3 regions of the Sphingomonas sp. Xoc002 genome follow, and region 3 is predicted to be linked to each of the others. Evidence: predicted binding sites of a transcription regulator. Region 3 holds the regulator's gene; each other region holds the start of a gene.
What was found. The regulator LexA, encoded in region 3, represses DNA repair genes until DNA is damaged. The targets are predictions, from matches to a motif close to GTTCCNCNCTTGTTCT.
Positions count from the first base shown of each region.

Region 1: the regulator LexA is predicted to act here: its motif matches at 1,594-1,609, upstream of uvrA (excinuclease ABC subunit UvrA).
Region 2: the regulator LexA is predicted to act here: its motif matches at 4,544-4,559, upstream of ACQR50_RS09885 (PA0069 family radical SAM protein).

Region 1 is NZ_CP191175.1:537,565-545,586, forward strand. It holds gene ACQR50_RS02595 (S10 family peptidase) at 1-1,467, opposite strand, end outside; gene uvrA (excinuclease ABC subunit UvrA) at 1,617-4,517, shown strand; gene ACQR50_RS02605 (glycine zipper 2TM domain-containing protein) at 5,049-5,459, shown strand; gene ACQR50_RS02610 (hypothetical protein) at 5,686-6,009, shown strand; gene ACQR50_RS02615 (cell wall hydrolase) at 5,997-7,031, opposite strand; gene ACQR50_RS02620 (M16 family metallopeptidase) at 7,205-8,022, opposite strand, start outside.
Region 2 is NZ_CP191175.1:2,219,077-2,227,098, forward strand. It holds gene ACQR50_RS09860 (electron transfer flavoprotein-ubiquinone oxidoreductase) at 1-728, opposite strand, end outside; gene ACQR50_RS09865 (uracil-DNA glycosylase) at 872-1,630, shown strand; gene ACQR50_RS09870 (lytic transglycosylase domain-containing protein) at 1,627-3,492, shown strand; gene moaB (molybdenum cofactor biosynthesis protein B) at 3,606-4,133, shown strand; gene ACQR50_RS09880 (VOC family protein) at 4,134-4,466, opposite strand; gene ACQR50_RS09885 (PA0069 family radical SAM protein) at 4,569-5,636, shown strand; gene ACQR50_RS09890 (hypothetical protein) at 5,685-5,819, shown strand; gene dnaE (DNA polymerase III subunit alpha) at 6,061-8,022, opposite strand, start outside.
Region 3 is NZ_CP191175.1:2,398,867-2,406,888, forward strand. It holds gene moaC (cyclic pyranopterin monophosphate synthase MoaC) at 1-149, shown strand, start outside; gene ACQR50_RS10850 (molybdopterin molybdotransferase MoeA) at 247-1,389, shown strand; gene lexA (transcriptional repressor LexA) at 1,445-2,125, shown strand; gene ACQR50_RS10860 (ComEC/Rec2 family competence protein) at 2,232-4,334, opposite strand; gene gltX (glutamate--tRNA ligase) at 4,431-5,831, shown strand; gene ACQR50_RS10870 (citrate synthase) at 5,834-7,117, shown strand; gene ACQR50_RS10875 (hypothetical protein) at 7,121-7,330, shown strand; gene ACQR50_RS10880 (sensor histidine kinase) at 7,711-8,022, opposite strand, start outside.

The DNA of each region.
Region 1 (8,022 bases), 1.9 Mb from region 3:
GCCGCTGTCGGTGCGGCTGTAGAACATGTGTCCGCCCGGATAGACGTTCAGCTTCACCCGCTGCGCCACGCCATAACTCGGCATCTGGTCGACGATCAGCCGCGACGCGAAGTACGGGCAGGACAGGTCGTCCCAACCGTGCACGATCATCACCTTCATCTTGGGATCGTTGGCGATCGCCTTGCGCAGGTCGGTGACGGGAGCATCCTCGGGCTTGCCGCGATCCCAGGCGCTGTTCACCTCATAGGACAGTGCATGATAGCGGGCGTCGGTCTTCCAGCCCACTTCGCGCGTCACGAAATCGACCATCGCGCTGGTCGTCGGCGCGATCAGCGAATCGAGCAGCGGGTCGTTGGACCGTTGCTGCGACGACCAGGGGAAGGGATCGAAGGCGGTGACGTTCGAATCGTAGATGCTGCCGATCGTCGAATCGTTGCGGTGAATTTCGCGCAGGTACGTCCGCGTATCGATCCGCCCGCCCAGCTTGCGGACCAGGGCCGGGTCCAGCCCGGTCAGCTCGGTGACGCGGGTCACCATCCGGTCGACGGCCTGCGTATCCGACCGCCCGCGCATCAGGTCGCGCAGGTAGTCACCGCGCGCATAGGCCTCGACCCCGGCCATCGCTTCGGGCGTCAGCTTGCCCTGCCGCTCCAACTGGGCGGCGGCCATCGAGGGCAGGTCGATCATCCACGGTAAGGGCGACAGCGCGGTGGCATCGTCGCCCGAGGCGGGGTCGAGATAGGGCGACACCATGATCAGCCCGTTCACCCCGACGCCGATCTGCGACTGAAGTTCATAGGCGATGCGCGGGGCGCGATAGCCGCCATAGCTTTCGCCCATGACGTACTTCGGCGAGCGCAACCGGCCTTCCTTGACCAGCCAGTCATAGACGACCTTGGACAGATATTTGATGTCCGGGTCGTTGGCGAAGAAGGCCTTTTTGGTCTCCGCCTCGTCGACCAGGCTGCGGCTGAAGCCGGTGCCGATCGGATCGATGAAGACCAGGTCGGTGAAGTCCAGCCAGCTATTGGGATTGTCGGTCGTCACCGGCGCGTCGGAGGGCGCATCGCCCTGCGCGCCGAACGGCACGCGCTTGGGGCCCACTGCGCCCAGGTTCAGATAGACCGAGGCCGCGCCCGGCCCGCCGTTGAATGCAAAGGTCACCGGCCGCCGCACATCGCCGCCGGGCACGGTATAGGCGGTATAGACGACCTGCCCGATCTCCTTGCCCTTGTCGTCGCGCACCGCGATCTTGCCGATGGTCGCCTTGTAGTTGACGATCCGGCCGCCGATCCGTGCCGATTGGTTGATCGTCTTGTCGGCGGGCAGGGGCGGACGCTTGCTGTCGTCGTCCTTCGTTTCGGTGGTCGTCTTGGTCTCGGTCTTCTCGGCCTTTTGCGCGAAGGCGGGCGAGGCGGCGCTGGCGGCCAGCAGCAACAGGGCGGTCAGGTGCAAGGTCTTGGACACGTTGGAAACTACTCCCCCTCGAACGGCGATCGATAGGGATCATGCGCCGGACTTCCGCGTTCCCGCAAGCCCGCCCCTCTCGAAACGGCCGTCCCCACTTCCTATCTCGCCTCTGGCCTTCCTCCCGGAACAGAAGTAGAACCTGCCTCATGCTGACCAAGATTTCCGTCCGCGGCGCGCGCGAGCATAATCTCAAGGATGTCGATATCGACATTCCCCGTGACACGCTGACGGTGATCACCGGCCTGTCGGGGTCGGGCAAGTCTTCGCTGGCGTTCGACACCATCTATGCCGAGGGGCAGAGGCGTTACGTCGAGTCGCTGTCGGCCTATGCGCGCCAGTTTCTGGAGATGATGCAGAAGCCGGACGTCGACCATATCGAGGGGCTGTCGCCCGCCATCTCGATCGAGCAGAAGACGACCAGCCGCAATCCGCGTTCGACCGTGGCGACGGTCACCGAAATCTACGACTATATGCGTCTGCTCTGGGCGCGCGTCGGCATCCCCTATAGCCCGGCGACCGGCGAGCCGATCGCGGCGCAGACGGTCAGCCAGATGGTCGACCGGGTGATGACCCTGCCCGAGGGGACGCGCCTCTATCTGCTCGCCCCGGTCGTGCGCGGTCGCAAGGGCGAGTATCGCAAGGAAATGGCCGAGTGGCAGAAGGCGGGCTTCACCCGCGTCCGCATCGACGGCCAGCTCTACGAAATCGATGAGGCCCCTGCGCTCGACAAGAAGTTCAAGCACGACATCGAGGTGGTCGTCGACCGTCTGGTCGTACGCGAGGACATTGCCACGCGCCTGGCCGACAGTTTCGAGACCGCGCTGAAGCTGGCGGACGGCCTGGCCTATGTCGACCCCGCCGATCCGGTCGAGCCCGCGACGCCCAAATCCGCCGTGCTGGGCAACAACGCGCCCGATGGCCGCATCGTGTTTTCGGAAAAGTTCGCCTGCCCGATCAGCGGCTTCACCATTTCCGAGATCGAGCCGCGCCTGTTCTCGTTCAACGCGCCGCAGGGCGCGTGCCCGGCCTGCGACGGTCTGGGCGAGAAGCTGATCTTCGACGAGGACCTGGTCGTCCCCAATCACGAGCTGTCGATCAAGAAGGGCGCGGTCGTGCCCTGGGCCAAGTCCAACCCGCCCAGCCCCTATTATATGCAGGTGCTCGGCAGCCTGGCGCGCGAGTTCGGTTTCTCGCTGGAGACGCCGTGGAAGGATCTGGAGGACAAGGTCCGCGAGGCGATCCTGCATGGCACCAAGGGCAAGGCGGTCACGCTGACCTTTGTCGACGGCAAGAAGTCGTACGACGTGAAGAAGCCGTTCGAGGGCGTGATCGGCAATCTCAACCGCCGGATGCTCCAGACCGAGAGCGCCTGGATGCGCGAGGAACTGGCCAATTACCAATCGTCGCAGCCCTGCGAAGTCTGCCACGGCGCGCGGTTGAAGCCCGAGGCGCTGGCGGTGAAGATCGCGATGCAGGACATCAGCTACGCCACCCATCTGTCGGTGGTCGATGCGCTGGCTTTCTTCACCGGCCTGCCCGAACATCTGACCGACCAGCAACGCGCCATCGCCCAGCCGATCCTCAAGGAGATCGTCGAGCGGCTGGGCTTCCTCAACAATGTCGGCCTCGACTATCTGAATCTCGATCGGACCAGCGGCACGCTGTCCGGCGGTGAGAGCCAGCGCATCCGGCTGGCGTCGCAGATCGGCTCGGGGCTGTCGGGTGTGTTGTACGTGCTCGACGAGCCGTCGATCGGGCTTCACCAGCGCGACAACGACATGCTGCTCGCCACGCTGCGCCGGTTGCGCGACCTGGGCAACACCGTGTTGGTCGTCGAGCATGACGAGGATGCGATCCGCACCGCCGACTATGTCATCGACATGGGGCCGGGCGCGGGCGTGCATGGCGGCCAGATCGTCGCGCATGGGACGCTGAAGCAACTGCTCAAGTCCAAGACCAGCGTCACCGCCGACTATCTGAACGGCACGCGCGAGGTCGCGGTCCCGGCCAAGCGCCGCAAGGGTTCGGGCAAGAAGTTGACGGTGCACAAGGCGACCGCCAACAATCTGCAAGGCGTGACCGCAAGCATTCCGCTGGGCACCTTCACCTGCATCACCGGCGTGTCGGGGTCGGGCAAGTCGAGCTTCACCATCGACACGCTCTATGCCGCCGCCGCGCGGTCGCTGAACGGTGCGCGCATCCTGGCGGGCAAGCATGAGAAGATCACCGGGCTCGACCATCTCGACAAGGTGATCGACATCGACCAGTCGCCGATCGGTCGCACGCCGCGTTCGAACCCGGCGACCTATACCGGTGCCTTCACCCAGATCCGCGACTGGTTCGCCGGACTGCCGGAGGCGCAGGCACGCGGCTACAAGCCCGGCCGGTTCAGCTTCAACGTCAAGGGCGGGCGGTGCGAGGCGTGCCAGGGCGACGGCGTGCTCAAGATCGAGATGCACTTCCTGCCCGACGTCTATGTCACCTGCGACGTGTGCCACGGGGCGCGCTACAATCGCGAGACGCTGGAGGTGAAGTTCAAGGGCCACTCGATCGCCGATGTGCTCGACATGACGGTCGAGGACGCCGCCGAGTTCTTCCAGGCGGTGCCGCCGATCCGCGACAAGATGGCGATGCTGGTCGAGGTGGGGCTGGGTTACGTCAAGGTCGGCCAGCAGGCGACGACCCTGTCGGGCGGCGAGGCGCAGCGGGTGAAGCTGGCCAAGGAATTGTCGCGCCGCGCGACGGGCAACACGCTCTACATCCTCGACGAGCCGACGACCGGGTTGCATTTCGAGGATGTGCGCAAGCTGCTCGAAGTGCTCCACGCGCTGGTCGAGCAGGGCAATACGGTGGTGGTGATCGAGCATAATCTCGATGTCATCAAGACCGCCGACTGGATCGTCGATCTGGGCCCCGAGGGCGGTGTGAAGGGCGGCGAGATCGTTGCGGTCGGAACGCCGGAAGTCGTCGCCGCCGAACCGCGGAGCTTTACGGGCAAGTATCTGAAGCCATTGCTCGACAAGGGGCAGGCGCAGGCGGCGGAGTAAGTCCTCTCCGGGACGGGGGTGTGCGGGTTTTTATAGGCCCCTGCATTGAAGATGGTGCGGCCTGTACCAGGAAGCGTGTGCAGGCCGCGTCATAGTGAAGGCGGTCGTCCGCCTGAGGCGAACGTGACCGAGCCGAAGGGAAGGCCTTCTCTCCTTTCTGCCACCCCGGCGAAGGCCGGGGTCCAGTTGCGGAACGGTCGGGGTCACCTGCGGCGGCCACCCAACTGGATCCCGGCCTTCGCCGGAATAGTATGACGGGTCGTTAGCGAGCTTCGGTCGAGACGTCGCTTGGCTTGGAGAATAGGCTTGCCACCTCCCTGCGTTGATAGGGTATCCCTTGGCCTTCGACTTCGCTCAGGCTGAACGGAGGTTGGATATGGCCCGGGTGCTTCCCCGTTCGCACCGAGCGAAGTCGGAGGGCACGCCCCCACCTGCAAACCCACACCCGAAATCCCGGCAAAACCCCTTAACATATCGCAACCTTTGGCCCCGCAAAGCGATTCCCCCGCATCACCCATGAGGGAGGATGTAATGCGTGCATGGACACTCGGCCTGATCGGGGCCGCGACGCTGGTTTCCGGTTGTTCCACCTATGACAATGGCTATGGCGGCTTCGGCGGCGGCCCACGTTATGCCTATGACTATAACCGGCCTGATCCCGCTTATGGCGGCTATTATGCCGACCGTTATTATGTCGACAATGCGCGCTATCGCGAGCGGCGGCTGAGCCGGAACGACCGTGTCTATGTCGGGCAGGACGGCCGCTATTATTGTCGTCGCAACGACGGCACCACCGGCCTGATCGTCGGCGGTATCGCGGGCGGCGCGCTGGGCGCGGCGATCACCTCGGGCGGGTCGCAGACGCTCGGCACGCTACTGGGTGCAGCGGGCGGTGCACTGGCCGGACGCGCGATCGAGCGGGACAATGTCCGCTGCCGCTAAACCCGGCTGTTGACGTTCGACAAACGATTGGGCCGGACCTCTCCCTGTTGTAAGGAGAGGTCCGGCCTTGTCGTGTCCGGCGCCAATAAACGCCGGATGAACGGCATGTCACTTTCTGCGACAATTGGCGACATATTAGCTAAGTCGTTGGTATAGCTTTGCGATTGTCGGGACCCATATTGCGGATCGGGCCAGTAATCGCCCGCTTTATTATGGGAGTGTCATCATGAAGGCCATGATCCTTGCAAGCCTGGGTTTCGCCACCATCGCCGTCCCCACGGTCGCCGAGGCACAGCGCTGGACCCCGATCGCGCAGCGCCAGGGCCAGTTGCAGCAGCGGATCGACCAGGGCATCCGCTCGGGCGCGCTCAACCGGCGCGAGGCGGGGCGGCTCCAGTCCGAACTGCGCGGCCTGAGCCAGCTCGAATATCGTTATCGCCGGTCGGGCGGTGGCCTGAGCGTCTCGGAGCGCAATGATCTGGACCGTCGCTATGCGATGCTGAGCCGTCAGGTCCGCTTCCAGAAGAACGATCGCAATTACCGCCGCTGATCGGTGACGGCCGCCCGGCTTGGCAAATTCGAGTTCGGAAGGTTCGGGCGCGGCGCATCGGGCCGCTCGATCGGGCGGCCGCTATCCTTCCATTTGTCCAGTATCTGGCCCGATGTGGCCAGCCGGTCGCTGATCCCCGTTTCGCGTGGCGGAGCGGGGGTCGGCGTTTCGCGAGTCTGGGCAGGGCGCGGCGGTACGGGCGTCGCGCCGGGCAGAGGCGGTACGGGCAGCGTCGCTGGCACGGGCGGCAGAACCTCGCTACTCGCCGTTTCAGTTGCCGGAGCAGGCGCGAGCACGGGAAGCACCTCTCCCCCCGCATAGGCGCGGCTCATCGCAGCGGCGGTGCCCCAATAGCCCTTCCAGCGATGGAAAAGATGCGCGCCGACCATGTCGGTCATCACCATGGCGCGGTTCCAGGCCGGGGCTACGGCAAAGGTATGGTAATGCGTCGCCAGCCCGACCGGCGCATAGACTCCGCCCGACAGCGCCGCCGCCGCGACCTGCGCCGCGCGCGACCAGCCGGTGACGGCGGGGGTACGGGACAGGGCGCCGTCGCAGGCGAAGCTGAACTGGCAATGCGCGCGCTCGACCCCCTGATAGACGACGCCGCATACCGTGGTGGGGAAGGCGGGATGCCGCGCGCGGTTGAGCACGACCTGCGCCACGGCGCGCTGCCCGTCGATGCTTTCGCCACCCGCTTCGTAATAGATGGCGGCGGTCAGGCATTGCATCGCGCGCGCGCGATCGATCGCGCCCGCGCGGCCCCATGCAAAGGGCCGGGCCGCCACCACGCCGCTATCGGCTAAGTTGGCCCCCGGCGGGATCGGCAAGGCAGGCAGGGCGACGGTGCCGGTGCTGCCGTCGATGGCGGGTAGGGCGTCGGCGACGGGAGCGGTGGCGGGTGTGGAGCGGCGTTGCGGCGTTGCGACGGCTACAGGCTTCGCCCGCCTGGCACCCTGGGCGGCCAGAATGAGGCCGAACGTCAGCATCAGGCCGAGCAGCGCCAGCCAGACCTGTATCATCCGCCTTACTGTCCGCTTCGCCACCCGCAATGTGGGGAATCCTCCAGCCCTGCCACTCTCGGGTTATGGTTATACCCGCGAGGGTTAAGGATTTTGCGTAGCGGCGGATCTGCCCCTCCACCATCCTTCGGATGGTCCCCCTCCCCAAGCAGAGCTTGGGGAGGAATGGGGGGTCAGCGTAGTTTCGGCGAGTCGAGATTGACCGAGGCGGCCGGGATCACCTCCACCTCGGGATGCGCCTGACGCAGCGCGGGCAGGAACTGTTTGGCGTCGCCGACCACGATGATGCTGGCCGCCTTGGGATCGAGAAGCGTGGCCGAAACCGACTCCACCGCCGCCGGGTCCACCGCCTGGACACGCGGGATATAGCGGCTCAGTTCCTCCAGCGGCACGCCTTGCAGCGTATAGTTGGCCAATATGTCGGCGATGCCGTCGGTCGTCTCGATCGTGCGGCCGAAATTGCCGACCAGTACCGCCTGCCGCGTCGCCAGTTCGTCCTGCGGCACGGGCGCGGTGCCCAGCTTGCGCATCTCGGCATCGATCAGTCCGACGACTTCGGCGGCCGAGGGGTTCTTGGTCTGGGTCCGCGCGGAGATCAGGCCGATGTCACGCCCCGTCGCCACCGAGCTGCCCGCGCCGTAAGCCAGCCCGCGCTTGATGCGGATTTCCTGGTTGAGCCGCGACGAGAAGCCGCCGCCCAGCACGGTATTCGCCACCGCCAGCGGGTAATAGCGGTCATCGGCGCGGCGGATGCCCGAACGAGCGACGACCACCCCCGCCTGTCCGGCATCGGGCATGTCGACGACGATGACGCGCGGCGCGGGGAAGGCGGGTTCGGGGGGCTTGGCCGTCGTCGTCGCGGCGGCTCCGGCGACCCGCCAATTGCCCAGATAGCGCTCGGCGACCTGTTGGGCCTGGGCGGGGGTCACGTCGCCGACCAGCAGCAGCGTCGCCTGACCCGGTTTCCAGCTGCGCGCATAGGCGGCGGTCA
Region 2 (8,022 bases), 180 kb from region 3:
TGCCCGAGCGGCCAGCCCTGGGTATGGATCACCCGGCCCGGCACATGCTTGGCGGGGTCGATGTCCCACAATTCCTTGATGCCCAGGCCATAGACCTGCGGATCGCTGTCGCGGGCCAGATCGAACTGGCGGATGATCTCCTTGGACAGGTGACCGCGAACGCCCTCGGCGAAGAAGGTGTATTTAGCGTGCAGCTCCAGGCCCGGCTGGTAATCGGGCTTGCGGGTGCCGTCGCGCGCGATGCCCATGTCGCCGGTCGCGACACCCTTTACCCGACCATCCTCGTGGAACAGGATTTCGGCGGCGGCGAAACCAGGGAAGATCTCGACGCCCAACTCCTCGGCCTTGCCCGCCAGCCAGCGGCACAGATTGCCGAGGCTTCCGGTATAGGTGCCCTTGTTGTGCATGAAGGGCGGGGTCAGCGCGTGCGGCAGGTTGCGCTGCTTCGTCGCGCTCAGGATCCAGTGGAGGTTCTCCGTCACCGGCACCTCGGCCAGCGGACAGCCATCCTCGCGCCAGTCGGGCAGCAGCTCGTCGAGCGCGATCGGATCGATCACCGCGCCCGACAGGATATGCGCGCCGACCTCCGATCCCTTTTCGAGGACACAGACGGCCAGTTCGCCGCCCTGTTCGGCCGCAAGCTGTTTCAGGCGGATCGCCGCCGACAGGCCCGCCGGACCCGCGCCGACGATCACCACGTCATAAGGCATCGATTCGCGTTCGCTCATGGCATCCTCGCTTTTTGACCGCGCCGCTGCCGTAGCGTCCCGTTTGGCGGGCTCGTCCGGGCGCGGACGGAAAACATCTTGTCCTGACAGCCGATCCGACAGATTGACGCGCACGTCAACCTTGCAGCATGGGCTTACCCCATATGGGGGCTCTCTCAACGTTCGATACCGCACCGTTTGATGGTGCCCTGGCCGTCAGCGTACTGGACTGGTGGCATGATGCGGGCGTCGACCTGCTGGTCGAGGACGACCCCCGCGACTGGACGGCGCCGGAGCCGGCGCGCGCGCCGCTCGTCATGCCCGGCCAGGCGCCCGCCGCCGCCCTGCCCGTCGCGGGACCGGCGAGCTCGCTGCCCGATACGCTGGAGGCGTTCCTGGCCTGGCGTCTTTCCGATGCCGCGCCGGAGGCGACATGGGACGGCATTTCGCTCACCGCGACCGGGCCCGCCGATGCCGCTCTGATGGTGCTGGTCGACTGTCCCGACCGCGATGACGGCGATGCCGGTCAGATCCTGTCGGGTGCGCCGGGGCGGCTGTTCGACCGGATGCTTGCCGCCATGGGCCTGTCGCGTGAAACCGTCCATGTCGCCTCGGTCTGCGCGCGGCGGCCGATCGCGGGACGCACCCCCGCCGGGGTGGAGACGCGGCTGGCCGAGATCGCGCTGCACCATGTCGGGCTCGTCGCCCCGCGCGGGCTGCTGCTGCTCGGCAATGCGGCGAGCCGTGCCGTGCTCGGGACCGAATTGACCGACGCGCGCGGACATTCACATGTCATTGACCATAAAAGCGGAAAAACGAACGTCGTCGCCACGTTCCACCCGCGCTTCCTGATCGAGAAGCCGATGGCGAAGGCGGAAAGCTGGAAAGACTTGCAAAGGGTCATGGGGGATTTGCGCGCATGAAGCTGGGCCGGACGATCGCGAAGGGCGCGACCATCGGGGCTTTGTTGACGGTCGTCGGCGGCGCAGCCCTTGCCGCCGAACCTGTCCCCAACGCCGACGTCCGCAGCCCCGCCGCGCTCAAGGCCCCACCCGCCATCCCCGCATTGCTAGATGCCGATCAGAAGGCGGGCTATATGCGCGTCTTCGCGGCGATCCGGGACAGCCGCTGGACCGACGCGCAACTGGAACTCGACGCGCTCAAGCCCGGTCCGCTCCACGCCATCGCGCGCGCCGAACTCTACACCGCCAAGGGTTCGCCCAAGGTGGAGGTCGAGCGGCTGGTTGCCCTGCTGAACGAAGCGCCCGAACTGCCCCAGGCCGAGCAGCTGGCCCGCCTCGCCCGCTCGCGCGGCGCGCATGACCTGCCGCCGCTGCCCGAAGCGCACACGCTGATCTGGCAGGACGGCGCCCCCCGCCGCACCCGCGCCAAGAGCGTGCGCAGCGACCAGATCGCCGCCGATCTGGCCGTCAGGATGCAGCCCTTCGTCAAGGCGGACGACGGCCCCTCCGCGCGCGCGCTGCTTGAATCGACGCAAGGCCTGTCGCCCGAGGCGCTGACCGAGTGGCAGCAGAAGGTCGCATGGATCTATTTCCTCAGCGGCGACGACGCCAATGCCCGCATGCTGGCGGCGCAGGCCGCCGAAGGATCGGGCGACTGGGCCGTACAGGGTCGTTGGACTGTCGCCCTGTCCGCATGGCGTCAGAATGACTGTCAGGCCGCCGCCACCGCGTTCGAGGGTACGGCGGCGCGCGCCACCGATGTCGATCTGCGCGCCGCCGCGCTTTATTGGGCCGCGCGCGCCGACATGGTCTGCGGCCGTCCCGACAAGATCGAGGGCCGCCTGCGCTCCGCCTCGCAGTTCCGCGAGAGTTTCTACGGCCAGCTTGCGCGGCAGGCCCTGGGGATGCGCGGCGATCGCGAGCCCAAGGGACAGCTGGTCGCCACCGACTGGGCCGCACTGGATCGCCGCCCCAATATCCTGGTCGCCGCCGCACTGGTCGAAGTCGGCGAGACCGACCTCGCCGATCAGGTCATCCGCCAACAGGCGCGGATCGGCCAGCCGACGGAGTTCCGCAGCCTCGTCCGCCTCGCCGAGTCGCTGGACTTGCCAGCCACCACCGTCTGGCTGGCGCACAACTGCCCGGCAGGCGTGACCGCCACCGCCGAGGCACGCTATCCGACGCCGAACTGGGCACCCGACAGCGGTTGGCGCGTCGAAAAGGCACTGGTCTATGCCCATACGCTTCAGGAAAGCGGCTTCCGCAACAAGGTGGTCAGCCCGGCGGGTGCCTATGGCCTGATGCAGATCATGCCCGCCGCCGCGACCGATTTCGCGCGCGAGCGTGGCGTGTCGATCGACCGCAGCGCGCTGACCAAGCCGTCGACCAATATGGATATCGGCCAGCGGCATCTGGAACGCCTGCGCGACATGACCGGCGTGACCGGGGGCCTGCTGCCCAAGGTGATCGCGGCCTATAATGCCGGGCCGAAGCCGGTCGGCGAGTGGAACAGCTTGGTCCACGACAATGGCGATCCGCTGCTCTATATCGAGAGCATTCCCTATTGGGAGACGCGCGGATACGTCACCATGGTCCTGCGCAATTACTGGATGTACGAGGGCCAGACCGGCAAGCCGAAGTCGCCCAGCCGCGCGGCATTGGCGCAAGGGCTGTGGCCGCGCTTCCCGGGCTTGCCGGGTGCTTCGGCGATCCGCCTGCAACGCCCGAACGTCGCACAGGCGAGCGTAACGCCCAAGACGACCCTCGCACTGAATGCGACGGTCAGCCCGCAGTCGAATACGACGATGCCTCAGGCGAACTGATCGAGGCCGGGGACTCCCTTGGCCTTCGACTTCGCTCGGGCTGAACGAAGTCGAAGGCCACGCCCTGCCAACCAAGCCGCCCCCAAAATCCGCGCCGAGACGTTCACTCCGCCATGCCTATCGACCCGACCCGCAGCTTCACTCCCGTCCGCATCGCGGTGCTGACCGTCTCCGACACCCGCGCGCTGGCCGAGGACAGGTCCGGCGACACGCTGGTCGGCCTGCTTGCAGACGCGGGTCATGAACTGGCCGATCGCACCATCCTGCGCGACGATGCGGACCAGATCGTCGCCCAACTCAACCGCTGGATCGACGACGCCAGCATCGACTGCGTGCTGACCACCGGCGGCACCGGCGTCACCGGCCGCGACGTCACGCCCGAAGCCGTCGAACGCGTCGCGACCAAGATGATCCCCGGCTTTGGCGAACTCTTCCGCTGGCTGAGCTATCAGACCATCGGCACCTCGACCATCCAGTCCCGCGCCTGCGCCTGTGTGGCGCGCGGCACCTATATCTTCGCGCTCCCCGGCTCGACGGGTGCGGTCAAGGATGCCTGGAACGGCATCTTGCGCGACCAGCTCGACAGCCGCCACCGTCCCTGCAACTTCGTCGAGCTGATGCCCCGCCTGCTGGAGCGCTGATCAGTCCGCCTGCATCGCCGCCAATTCATGCCCGTCGACATCGCGGAAGTGAAAGCGCCGCCCGCCGGGAAAAGCGAAGATCGGCACGACGATCGACCCGCCCGCCGCCTCCACGGCGGAAAGCGTCGCCTCAAGATCGTCGACACGGATGACCGGCAGCGGGGCCTTCACCTTGTCCGATGCGGCATCGAGCCCGACATCGGTATCACCGCTCATCGTCGCGGCATAATCCGGCCCGAAGTCGGTGAAGGTCCAGCCAAACGCCTCTGCATAAAAAAGCTTCGCCGCCGCCCGATCGCCGACCGGCAATTCGAGATATTCCAGACGCGCCATTCGACCCTCCGTTCTTAATACGTTCCGATCATGATCGAATGGCTGCGGCGTAGCAAGTGTCCTATGCTTGCTCATTTGTTCCATTTATGTTCTATTCCAGCCATGTCGAAGATCGCGTCCCGAGGAGCCACCAATAACGCGACGAGCCGACGCTTCGCCCTGCCGGAGCGCGAGATGGACGGCGACTGGCTCGACGCGCAGTTGCTGGTCGACGGCGTGCCGCCGCCGCTGCGAACCAGCGTCACGGTCCTGACGCCACGGACGATCCTGACCCGCAACACCTCGCCCGACGTGCCGTTCAGCCAGTCGATCAACGCTTACGCGGGGTGCGAGCATGGCTGCATCTATTGCTTTGCCCGGCCGACGCACGCCTATCACGACCTGTCACCGGGGCTGGATTTCGAAAGTCGGTTATTTGCCAAGCCCGATGCCGCCGCCTTGCTTCGCGCCGAGCTGGCCAAGCCCGGCTACCGCGTCGCGCCGATCGCTCTGGGCACCAACACCGACCCCTATCAGCCGATCGAGGGCGAATGGCGGATCACCCGATCGATCCTGGAGGTACTCGCGGAGACGGATCATCCGGTGGCGATCACGACCAAGTCCGACCGCGTGGTGCGCGACATCGATATCCTGGCCCCGATGGCAGCGAAGGGGCTGGCAACCGTCTGCGTCTCGGTCACCTCGCTCGACGCCAAGGTCGCGCGGACGGTGGAGCCTCGCGCGCCGACGCCCGAGCGACGGCTGGCAGCCGTGGCGAAGATGGCGGCGGTAGGTATCCCCACCTATGTCTCGATCGCGCCCGTCATTCCCGCGATCACCGATCATGAGATCGAACATCTGGTCGCCCGCGCGGCGCAGGCGGGTGCCCGGCACGCCTTCTTCATCCCCATACGCCTGCCGCATGAGGTCGCCCCGCTGTTCCGCGCCTGGCTCGACACCCACTATCCCGAGCGCGCGGGCAAGGTCATGGCGATCATCCGGTCCCTGCGGGGCGGGCGGGACAACGATCCCGATTTCTTCACCCGGATGAAGGGGCAAGGGCCATGGGCGGAGTTGCTTCGGGTCCGCTTTCACCGTGCCTGTCGGCTGCATGGGTTAAACCTGGATCGGCCCCGGCTCGATACCAGCCTGTTCCGTCCGCCCAGAGGCCCGCAGGGTGAGCTATTCTGAGGATCGCCCAGCCTCTCCAAGGCGTTATGCGATGGAAGGAGAGATGCCATGATGACCGATCCCGAACAGACCGGCCCGGAAAACCTGCCCAACGAGGACGAAGCCGATACCTCCGGCGGCGGCTACGGCAATCACGGTGAGGCTGGCGAGGAGGAGCAGGATCGCCGCGAAGTCGGCGGCTGAGATCATCTGGGCTCGGGTCCAGAGCTATCGCGAAGGCCCAATTCCCATCGTCCACACGGGCCGCCCACCCCGGCAAAGGCCGGGGTCCAGCTACGACGCGATCGGTGCAAGCTGCCGACGCTTGTCAAGCTCGACCCCGGCCTTCGTCAAAATGTTGGAAGACCTTCGCCATGATAGAGGACCATCACCCGCTTTCGCACGAGGCACGGGGTTCGCCGCGCATCGGCTGATGCGCGCGCGCCTACCCCACTAAGGCCAACCGCGCCTCGGACGACTTCATCGCCACCGCCTTCACCCCGGGCAGATCCTCGATATGGCTGGCCAGTTCGGCGTCGAGCAGGAAATTACGGCCGAGCGTCAGCAAGGTATCGCCGTCCTGCCCCTCGATCCGCGCGCGTACTTCGCCCCGGCCGTTGCGCAGCGGGTCCAACATCGCATGCAGCGCCTTGAACGCCACCTTGTCGGTCACCGTCACTTCCACCACGAACTTGGCGGTGCTGGCCAAGCCGTCGAACAGCTGGACGCGCTTGATGCTGACGCGCGGCGCTTCCTCGCCCGGTCGGCGATCCAGCTCGACGGTGATGAGCGCGCAATGTCCCTCCTTCGCCGCCTTTTCCAGATCGGCCGCCACCGAATCGTCGAAACAGGTCGCCAGGAACTGCCCGGTCGCATCCGATAGTTGCGCCATCATGTAGCGCTTGCCGCGTGCCGAGGTCCGCCAGCGCGCATCCTCGACCAGCGCCGCCATGGTCGCGCCGATCCGCGCGCCGTCATCGGGGATGATCAGCTCGGTCAGCGAGGTATAGGTGCGCGCACCGTGCATCTTGGCGATATGCGCGTGGCGATCGACGGGATGCGCCGAGAAATAGAAGCCGAACGCCTCCTTTTCCTGCTCCATCCGCTGCGACAGGGTCCAGCGGGTGCCGGTCGGCAGCTTGATCGCGTCGCCCGCCACCTCGGTTTCGCCGAACAGGCCGCCCTGCCCGCTCGTCCGCCCCTCATGGGTGCGCGCGGCGATGGCGAGCACGGTCTCGGCCACCGCATGGACACCCGCCCGGTTGGGCTCGATCCCGTCGAACGCCCCTGCCGAGGCCAGGGTCTCCAGCTGGCGCTTGTTCATCAATCGCGGATCGACCCGCTTGGCCAGCGCATCGAGCGAGTCGAACGCACCACCCGCCTGTCGCTCGACGACCAGCTTCTCCATCGCGCCCTCACCCACCGACTTCAGCGCGCCCAGCGCGTAGCGGACGGCCAGGCCATCCTCATGCGCCTCGACATCGAATTCGGCCTGGCTGGCGTTGATGCAGGGCGGCAGCATCGTCACGCCCAGACGCCGCGCATCATCGACGAAGATGGCCAGCTTGTCGGTCAGCGCCATGTCGTAGCACATCGACGCGGCATAGAATTCATGCGGGTGATGCGCCTTCAGCCATGCGGTCTGATAGGCGAGCAGCGCATAGGCGGCCGCATGGCTCTTGTTGAAGCCATAGCCTGCGAACTTGTCGATCAAGTCGAACAGCTCATTGGCCTTTTGCGCGGGGATGCCGTTCACCTCCTGGCATCCCTTGACGAAGATGGCGCGCTGCGCGTCCATCTCCGCCTTCACCTTCTTGCCCATCGCGCGGCGGAGAAGATCGGCGCCGCCCAGCGAATAACCCGCCAGGATCTGGGCGGCCTGCATCACCTGTTCCTGATAGACGAAGATGCCATAGGTCTCGGACAGTATCTGTTCGAGCAGGGGATGCGGGTAGATGATCTCCTCGGTCCCCTGCTTGCGGCGACCGAAGCTGGGGATATTGTCCATCGGGCCCGGCCGATAGAGCGATACGAGCGCGATGATATCGCCGAAATTGGTCGGGCGTACGGCGGACAGGGTGCGCCGCATGCCCTCAGATTCCAGCTGGAACACGCCGACCGTGTCGCCCTTCTGGAGCAGGCCATAGGTCGCCTCATCGTCCCAGGCGAGCGCGCCCAGATCGACCTCGACCCCGCGCTTGGCGAGCAGCTGCACCGCCTTTTGCAGGACGGACAGGGTCTTCAGGCCGAGGAAGTCGAACTTGACCAGCCCAGCGCCCTCGACGAACTTCATGTCGAACTGCGTGACCGGCATGTCCGAGCGCGGATCGCGATAGAGCGGCACCAGCTGCGCCAGCGGACGGTCGCCGATCACCACGCCGGCGGCGTGGGTCGAGCTGTGGCGCGG
Region 3 (8,022 bases):
CCGGTGTCGAGATGGAGGCCCTGACCGCCGTGTCGGTGACGCTGTTGACCGTGTACGATATGGCAAAGGCCCTCGATAAGCGCATGACGATCGGCGATATTCGCCTGATCGCCAAGACCGGCGGCAAGTCGGGCGACTGGCACGCCTGACGCCTCCGATCGCGGGGAACGGACGCTGCGGAAAAGCGTCCTTGGGCCAAAAGGAGCGACCGTCATTCTTCTCCCCGTCCCCGAAGCCCAGGCCCGATTGCTCGCCCTGGCCAGCGAACGCTCCATCGTCGAACTGCCGTTGCGCCAAGCTGCCGGACGCTGGGTCGCGCGTGACGTCACCGCACGGCGGACCCAGCCCGCGTACGACCTGTCGGCAATGGACGGCTATGCGATCCGCTTTCAGGATATGCCGGGGCCATGGACCGTCATCGGCGAAAGCGCGGCGGGGCGACCCTTTACCGGTTCGGTCGAGCGAGGACAGGCGACGCGCATCTTTACCGGTGCGGTGCTTCCGGAAGGGACCGACACCGTCCTGATCCAGGAGGAAGCGGCGCGCGACGGCGCGGTCCTGACGCTGGCAGGCGAAGGCCCCGCCCATCGGGGCCGCAATGTCCGGCGGCGCGGGCTGGACTTTTCCGAAGGTGCAACGCTGATCGCTGCCGGGCAAAGGCTGACCCCCGCGCGCATCGCGGTGGCGGCGACCGGCGGTCACGCCGTCCTGCCCGTCCGACCGGCCGTTCGTATCGCGATCGCCGCGACCGGCGACGAACTGGTCCCGCCCGGTAGCACCGATCCCGTCGCCCTGCCCGAATCGAACGGCGTCATGCTGGCGGCGATGCTGGCCGATCTGCCGGTCGAGATCATCGATCTTGGCATCCTGCCCGATGATCTCGGCAAGCTCCGCGACGCCTTTGCGTCGGTCGAGGCCGATCTGCTGGTCACGACCGGCGGCGCCTCGGTCGGCGATCATGATCTGGTCCAGCCCGCGCTCAAGGCGGCGGGGGGGAGCGTCGATTTCTGGCGTATCGCGCTTCGCCCCGGCAAGCCGATGATGGCGGGACGGCTCGGCGAGACGGTGGTGCTCAGCCTGCCCGGCAATCCCGTTTCGGCCTTCGTCACCGCAACGCTGTTCGTGCGGCCGCTGATCGCACATCTGGCGGGCGCTGCCGATCCTCTGCCCAAGCCCATCCCCGCCGTGCTGGGCGAGGATCTGCCCGCCAACGGCCCGCGCATCGACTATCTGCGTGCCGCGATGATCGACGGGCGGGTCCATGCGGCGGCCATCCAAGATAGTTCGATGCTGCTGACCCTGGCGCGATCGACGTGCCTGATCGTCCGCCCGCCGCATGCCCCCGCCGCCGCCATGGGCGACTCGGCGGAAATCCTGATGCTCGCTTGACGCAAGCCAAAACGTTCCATATAAGTTCCACGTCTGTTCTGGACGGAGGATCGCGATGCTCACCGCAAAGCAGCATGAGCTTGTCTGCTTCATCAACGACCGTTTGAAGGAAACCGGCGTCTCGCCGTCCTTCGAGGAGATGAAGGAGGCGTTGGACCTCAAGTCCAAGTCGGGCGTCCACCGCCTGATCTCCGCGCTGGAGGAACGCCACTTCATCCGTCGCCTGCCCAATCGCGCCCGCGCGCTGGAAGTGTTGCGGATGCCCGACCGGCCGGAAAAGGCCGTGGTGGCCGAACCCGCATCCGGCAACGTCCGTGCGCCCGCCCGACGTCCGGCGGTCGAGCCTGCCAATGACGTGGTCGAAATCCCGCTCCATGGCCGGATCGCCGCCGGTTTGCCGATCGAGGCGTTCGAGGGCAGTTCGACGCTGGCCGTGCCAGCCGCATTGCTCGGCTCGGGCGAACATTATGCGTTGGAAGTATCGGGCGATTCGATGGTCGAGGCAGGTATCCTCGACGGCGACTATGCGCTGATCCGCCGTACCGATGTGGCGCGCGACGGACAGATTGTGGTCGCGCTGATCGACGATAGCGAGGCGACGCTGAAATATTTCCGGCGTGAGGGTTCGATGGTCCGCCTCGACCCCGCCAACCGCGCCTATGATCCACAGCGTTATGCGCCCGCGCAGGTGCGGGTACAGGGCAAGCTGTCGGGCATCCTGCGCCGCTACGAGTGAGGGCGGAGCAAAGCCATCTTAGAAGGTCCTGATCCGGCTTTGGATGGCTTTGCTCGCAGTCTCGATTTGGGGCTGTCGAATACACCGCCCTTGGTCGATAGGGGGCCTATCGCCCTCCCCTCTGCCCCGTCACCGACCACGGATGGCGATCGCCGGGTTGGCGCACCGTCTGCACCATGGGTGGATCGAGCCGGATGGAGACGCCGCCGGTCCGCTTCAAAACAGCGCTGTCCAGTTTTAACCAGCGGGGATGACAAGCATCGGGCAGCCGACGGTCGGCGATCATGATGTCCACCCGACCGCAGAGCGCCACCAACGGCGTCCATGGCACCGGATAACCGCTGCGCGTCGCCGCGATCCGCCACCGCCGCCCGCCCTTCTCCAAAACGGTCACGCACATGTCCCGCCCGCAACGCGCCGCCGGTTGATCGGCCAGCGCCAGCGGCTCGGCATCGGTGCCGCTGAGCTCGGACAGGGTGGTCCGCATATAATCCCCCGCCCGGTCACGGAGCAGCGCCATGCCATGCCCCGTACCGATCCCGGCATGTCGACCGTCGCCGGTGACGATAAGGTCCGGTGCAGGCGCCGCAAGCATGACCCATATACCGGCGATCAACATGGGCGTCCCGAGCCATCGCCACCGGGTCCGCCAAAGCGCGATCCACAATCCCCCCGCGACGGCCAGCCCGAACGCCCATCCCGACGCCACGGGCAAGGCGACCACCGATCCCGGCATGGCGGACACCGCATGCGCCAGCTTCAGCAACAGGCCCAGGGCCTGTCCCAACAACCACCAGAATGGGCCGCCCAGCCCCATGGGCTCCAGCAGCAATGCCATCATCTCCAGCGGCATGGCGATGAAGGTCGTCCAGGGGATCGCGACGATATTGGCCAGTGCGCCGTAAAGCCCCGCCTTATGGAAATGATAGACGGCGATCGGCATCAATGCCGCCTCGACCACCAGGCCGGTCAGCAGCAACGCGCCCAGATGCCGCAACGCCGCCCAGGGCCAGTCGGGATGCGGCCCCAGCCAGTGGCGAACCGCCGGATGCTCATGAAGCGCGACAATGGCGGTGATTGCCGCGAAGGAGAGCTGGAAACTGGCCCCCACCAATGCCTCGGGCCGGAAGATGAGCACGATCAGCGCCCCAGCCGCGACGAGGCGCAGGGTCATCGCTTCCCGGCCCATGGCCAGTGCCGCCAGCACCAGCATCGCCGCAACACAGGAGCGTATCGTCGGAACCTCCGCTCCGGTCAGCCACGTATATCCAACGGCGGCAACGGCTCCGGCCGCTGCACCGACCAACGGCAGTCGAACCCACAGCGCCAGCCAGGGCCAAAGTGCCAGCAGCCTGATCGTCAGCACCATGACGATCCCGACGACCGCCGTGATGTGAAGGCCGCTGACCGACAGCAAATGCGCCAGACCCGCCCGCCGCATCGCCTCCGCATCGTCCTGCGCGATCGCGCCGACATCGCCCGTGGCCAGCGCCGCCGCAATGCCGCCCGCGCTGCCCGGAAGCTGGCCCGTGATCCGCTGCGACAGCCGCTGGCGCAACCCGGGACCTTGATCGGTCCGGTGCAGTAGCTGTACCGGCGCGAAGCCGCGCCCCGTGGCACCGATCCCCTGAAACCACGCCGCGCGCGCGAAGTCATAGCCTCCGGGCGCGACCGGTCCCGCCGGCGGCATCAGCCGCGCCCGCAAGCGGACCCGTGCACCCGGCCCCAATCTCACCGGCGCATCCTCCTGCGGCAATGATATCCGGATGCGCGGCGGCAGACGCAAAACCCGATCGCGTCCGTCCCGCGCCCGAACCGGTCGCAGCATCAGCCGGACGATCTGCCGCGCCGCCAAGGGCTCCGCCGTCTCCACCTCGGCGATCATGTCCGCCATCACCGGCCGCGCCAGAACCGGCGCCCGGACCGACTCGGCACGCGCCCAGGCCAGCAGCACACCCGCCACCACCAGCATCGCGCCCAGACCGATCGCCCGCATCACCCGTCCGCCATCGGACAGGGTCGCCGCCCCCAGCCCGGCGCCCCCGGCGGCGAGCATCACCGCCGCCCAGGCGCGCGGATCGGGCAGCACGAACCACGCCGCAATCCCGGCCCCCAGCATCACCGGCGTCCATAACGGGATCTGGTTCCGTTCGGCCTCGGCCCATTGCTCGGCCCTGCAAAGGCGCGGCATTTGGCGGCGCGGACGCATGGTGCTAGGGGCTGCGGCGGCTGACTGGGCCATCGAATCTTATGCTGGGAGTATGCGCGGTTGAGCGCAACACATGATATCGCCACCGGATCGACCATGAGCGGAGTCGTGACCCGTTTCGCGCCGTCGCCGACCGGATTCCTTCACATCGGCGGCGCGCGCACCGCGCTGTTCAACTGGTTGTTCGCGCGGGCGAATGGCGGCAAGTTCCTGCTGCGCATCGAGGATACCGATCGCGCCCGCTCGACCCAGCCCGCGATCGACGCGATCCTGGACGGCATGCGCTGGCTGGGCCTGGACTGGGACGGCGAGGCCGTGTTCCAGTTCGCCCGTGCCGACCGCCATGCCGAGGTCGCCCGCGAGATGATGGAGCGGGGCCATGCCTATCGCTGCTACATGACGCAGGAAGAAATCGCCGCGCAGCGTGAAGCCGCACAGGCCGCCAAGCAGCCGCTGCGCATCCGCTCGCCCTGGCGCGACGCCGATCCCGCCACCGCGCCGGAGGGCCAGCCCTTCGTCGTCCGCCTGCGTGCGCCGCGCGAGGGGGCGGTGACGATCGAGGACCGCGTACAGGGCAGCGTTACCGTGCAGAATGCCGAGCTGGACGATCTGGTCCTCCTGCGGTCGGACGGCACGCCGACCTATATGCTGGCGGTCGTGGTCGACGACCATGACATGGGCGTGACCCATGTCATCCGTGGCGACGATCACCTGAACAACGCCTTCCGCCAGCTGCCGATCTACAAGGCGATGGGCTGGGCCGAGCCGATCTATGCGCATATCCCGTTGATCCACGGATCGGACGGCGCCAAGCTCTCCAAGCGGCACGGCGCGGTGGGCATCGAGGCCTATCGCGACGAGATGGGCATCCTGCCCGAAGCACTCGACAATTACCTGCTCCGCCTGGGCTGGGGCCATGGTGATGCCGAGATCATCGCGCGGGACGAGGCGGTGAAGTGGTTCGACCTCGCCGCCGTCGGCAAGGCACCGTCGCGCTTCGACCTGAAGAAACTGGAAAACCTTAACGGCCATTATATCCGCGAAGCCGACGACGCGCGTCTGGCAGAGCTGACCGCCAAGCGGATGGGTGTCGAGGATGTCGCGCTGCTGACCGCCGCCATGCCGTCGCTGAAGCCGCGCGCGGCGAATTTGAACGAATTGGCCGATGGCGCGCGCTTCCTTTTCGCGACCCGTCCGTTGAGCCTGGACGACGCCGCCACCGGCCTGCTCGACGATAAGGCACGGGGCATTCTCTTTTCCGTTCACACCGCGCTTGACGCGGTGCACAACTGGGATACGGAGCTTTTGGAAGACGCGGTACGCAAGGTGGCCGAAGCCGAGAGCGTGAAGCTCGGTCAGGTCGCCCAGCCGCTCCGCGCTGCCTTGACCGGACGCAAGACGTCCCCGGGAATCTTCGACGTGCTCGTTTTGCTGGGCCGCGAGGAAAGCCTGGGGCGGATCGCGGACCAGATGACCGCAGATAGGAAGGATCACTGAGTATGAGCGACACCGCGAAATTCGAAATCGGCGGCAAGGGCTTTGACTATCCGGTCATGTCGGGCTCGATCGGCCCGGACGTGGTCGACATCCGCAAGCTCTATGCCCAGACGGGTGCCTTCACCTATGATCCCGGCTTCACCTCGACCGCGTCGTGCCGGTCGGAGCTGACCTATATCGACGGCGACGAAGGCGTTCTGCTGCACCGCGGCTATCCGATCGGCGAACTGGCCGAGAATAGCAGCTTCATGGAGGTCGCCTACCTCCTGCTGAACGGCGAACTGCCCAACCAGGGCGAGCTGTCGGAATTCACCACCACCATCACGCGCCACACCATGGTGCATGAGCAGCTGGCGGCGTTCTTCCGTGGCTTCCGCCGCGATGCGCACCCGATGGCGATCATGTGCGGCGTCGTCGGCGCGCTGTCAGCCTTCTACCACGATTCGACCGACATCCATGATCCGGTGCAGCGCACCATCGCGTCGCACCGCCTGATCGCCAAGATCCCGACGATCGCGGCGATGGCGTACAAGTACAGCGTGGGCCAGCCCTTCCTGTATCCGGACAACTCGCTGTCCTACACCGGCAACTTCCTGCGCATGACCTTCGGCGTTCCGGCCGAGCCGTATGAGGTGAACCCGGCCGTCGAAAAGGCGATGGACCGCATCTTCATCCTGCACGCCGATCACGAGCAGAACGCGTCGACCTCGACCGTGCGTCTGGCGGGCTCGTCGGGTGCGAACCCGTTCGCGTGCATCGCGGCGGGCATCGCCTGCCTCTGGGGTCCGGCGCATGGCGGCGCGAACGAAGCCGCGCTCAACATGCTGCGCGAGATCGGCACGCCCGAGCGTATCCCCGAGTTCATCGCGCGCGCCAAGGACAAGAACGACCCGTTCCGCCTGATGGGCTTCGGTCACCGCGTCTACAAGAACTACGACCCGCGCGCGACCGTGATGCAGAAGACCGTGCGCGAAGTGTTCGACGCGCTGAAGGTCAACGATCCGCTGTTCGAGACGGCGCTCCGCCTTGAAGAGATCGCGCTGAACGACGACTATTTCGTCGAGAAGAAGCTGTTCCCGAACGTCGACTTCTATTCGGGCGTCATCCTGTCGGCGATCGGCTTCCCGACCGAGATGTTCACCGTGCTGTTCGCCCTCGCCCGCACCGTCGGCTGGGTCGCGCAGTGGAACGAGATGATCACCGATCCCGACCAGAAGATCGGCCGCCCGCGTCAGCTGTACACCGGCCCGACGCAGCGTTCCTACGTTCCGGTCGAGCAGCGCTAAGCCATGAACCGGGTCCGGCCGATCCTGATCGCCATCGGCGTCATGCTGGCGCTGACGGGGGGATTATGGATCGGTCAGGGCCTGGGTTACATCCATTGGCCCGAGCAGAGCTTCATGCTCGGCCAGGGCGAATGGGCCGATCGCGGCGCCTTTGTCGCGATCGCCGGACTGGCGTTGATCCTGGTCGCGCGGCGGCTGCCCCGGCGGCGCTGAGCGGTTCGCCAGGACGGCAAGAGACAGGGCTCCTTCGGGAGCCCTTTTTGTTGATCGGGCGGTACCTGTCGAAAGCAACTTCAGCCCCCTGCCTGAAGGGAAGGGGAGAAGGACAAGGTCTGATCGATATCCCGCCGCGTCTCTTCTTCCCCTCGCCCCTGGACAGGGGAGAGGGTTAGCGGAGCTTGCCAGTTTACTGGCTGGCGCAGCTTGGGTGAGGGGTTGAGCGAGCCTCCGGCTCGCGCGCGCTATGCGCGTTCACCCCTCACCCAGCTCCGACTAGGCCTTTGCTATGCAAAGACCAAGTCTGCGCAACCCTCTCCCCTCTGATAGGGGCGAGGGAGAAATAGGTATGGCTGAATGCCGATCCGCCCGAAGACTCAGCGCGCCCTAAGGCGAAGGTGAAAGGTCGCGCCCTCGCCCGGCACGCTTTCGACCCACAGGTCGCCGCCCATCGCGCGCGCCAGACGGCGGGCGATATAGAGACCCAGGCCGTTGCCGCCGGGCTCGCTTGGGTCGACACGCTCGAACTTCTGGAAAATGCGGGTCTGGTCTTCGGGTGCGATGCCCTTGCCATGATCGGTAACGCTGACCACCGCCCATTCCCCGTCACGCTCGGCCGTGACGACCACCTCGCCGCCGCGCGGGGTGTACCGGATCGCGTTGCCGATCAGGTTGATCAAAATCTGGAG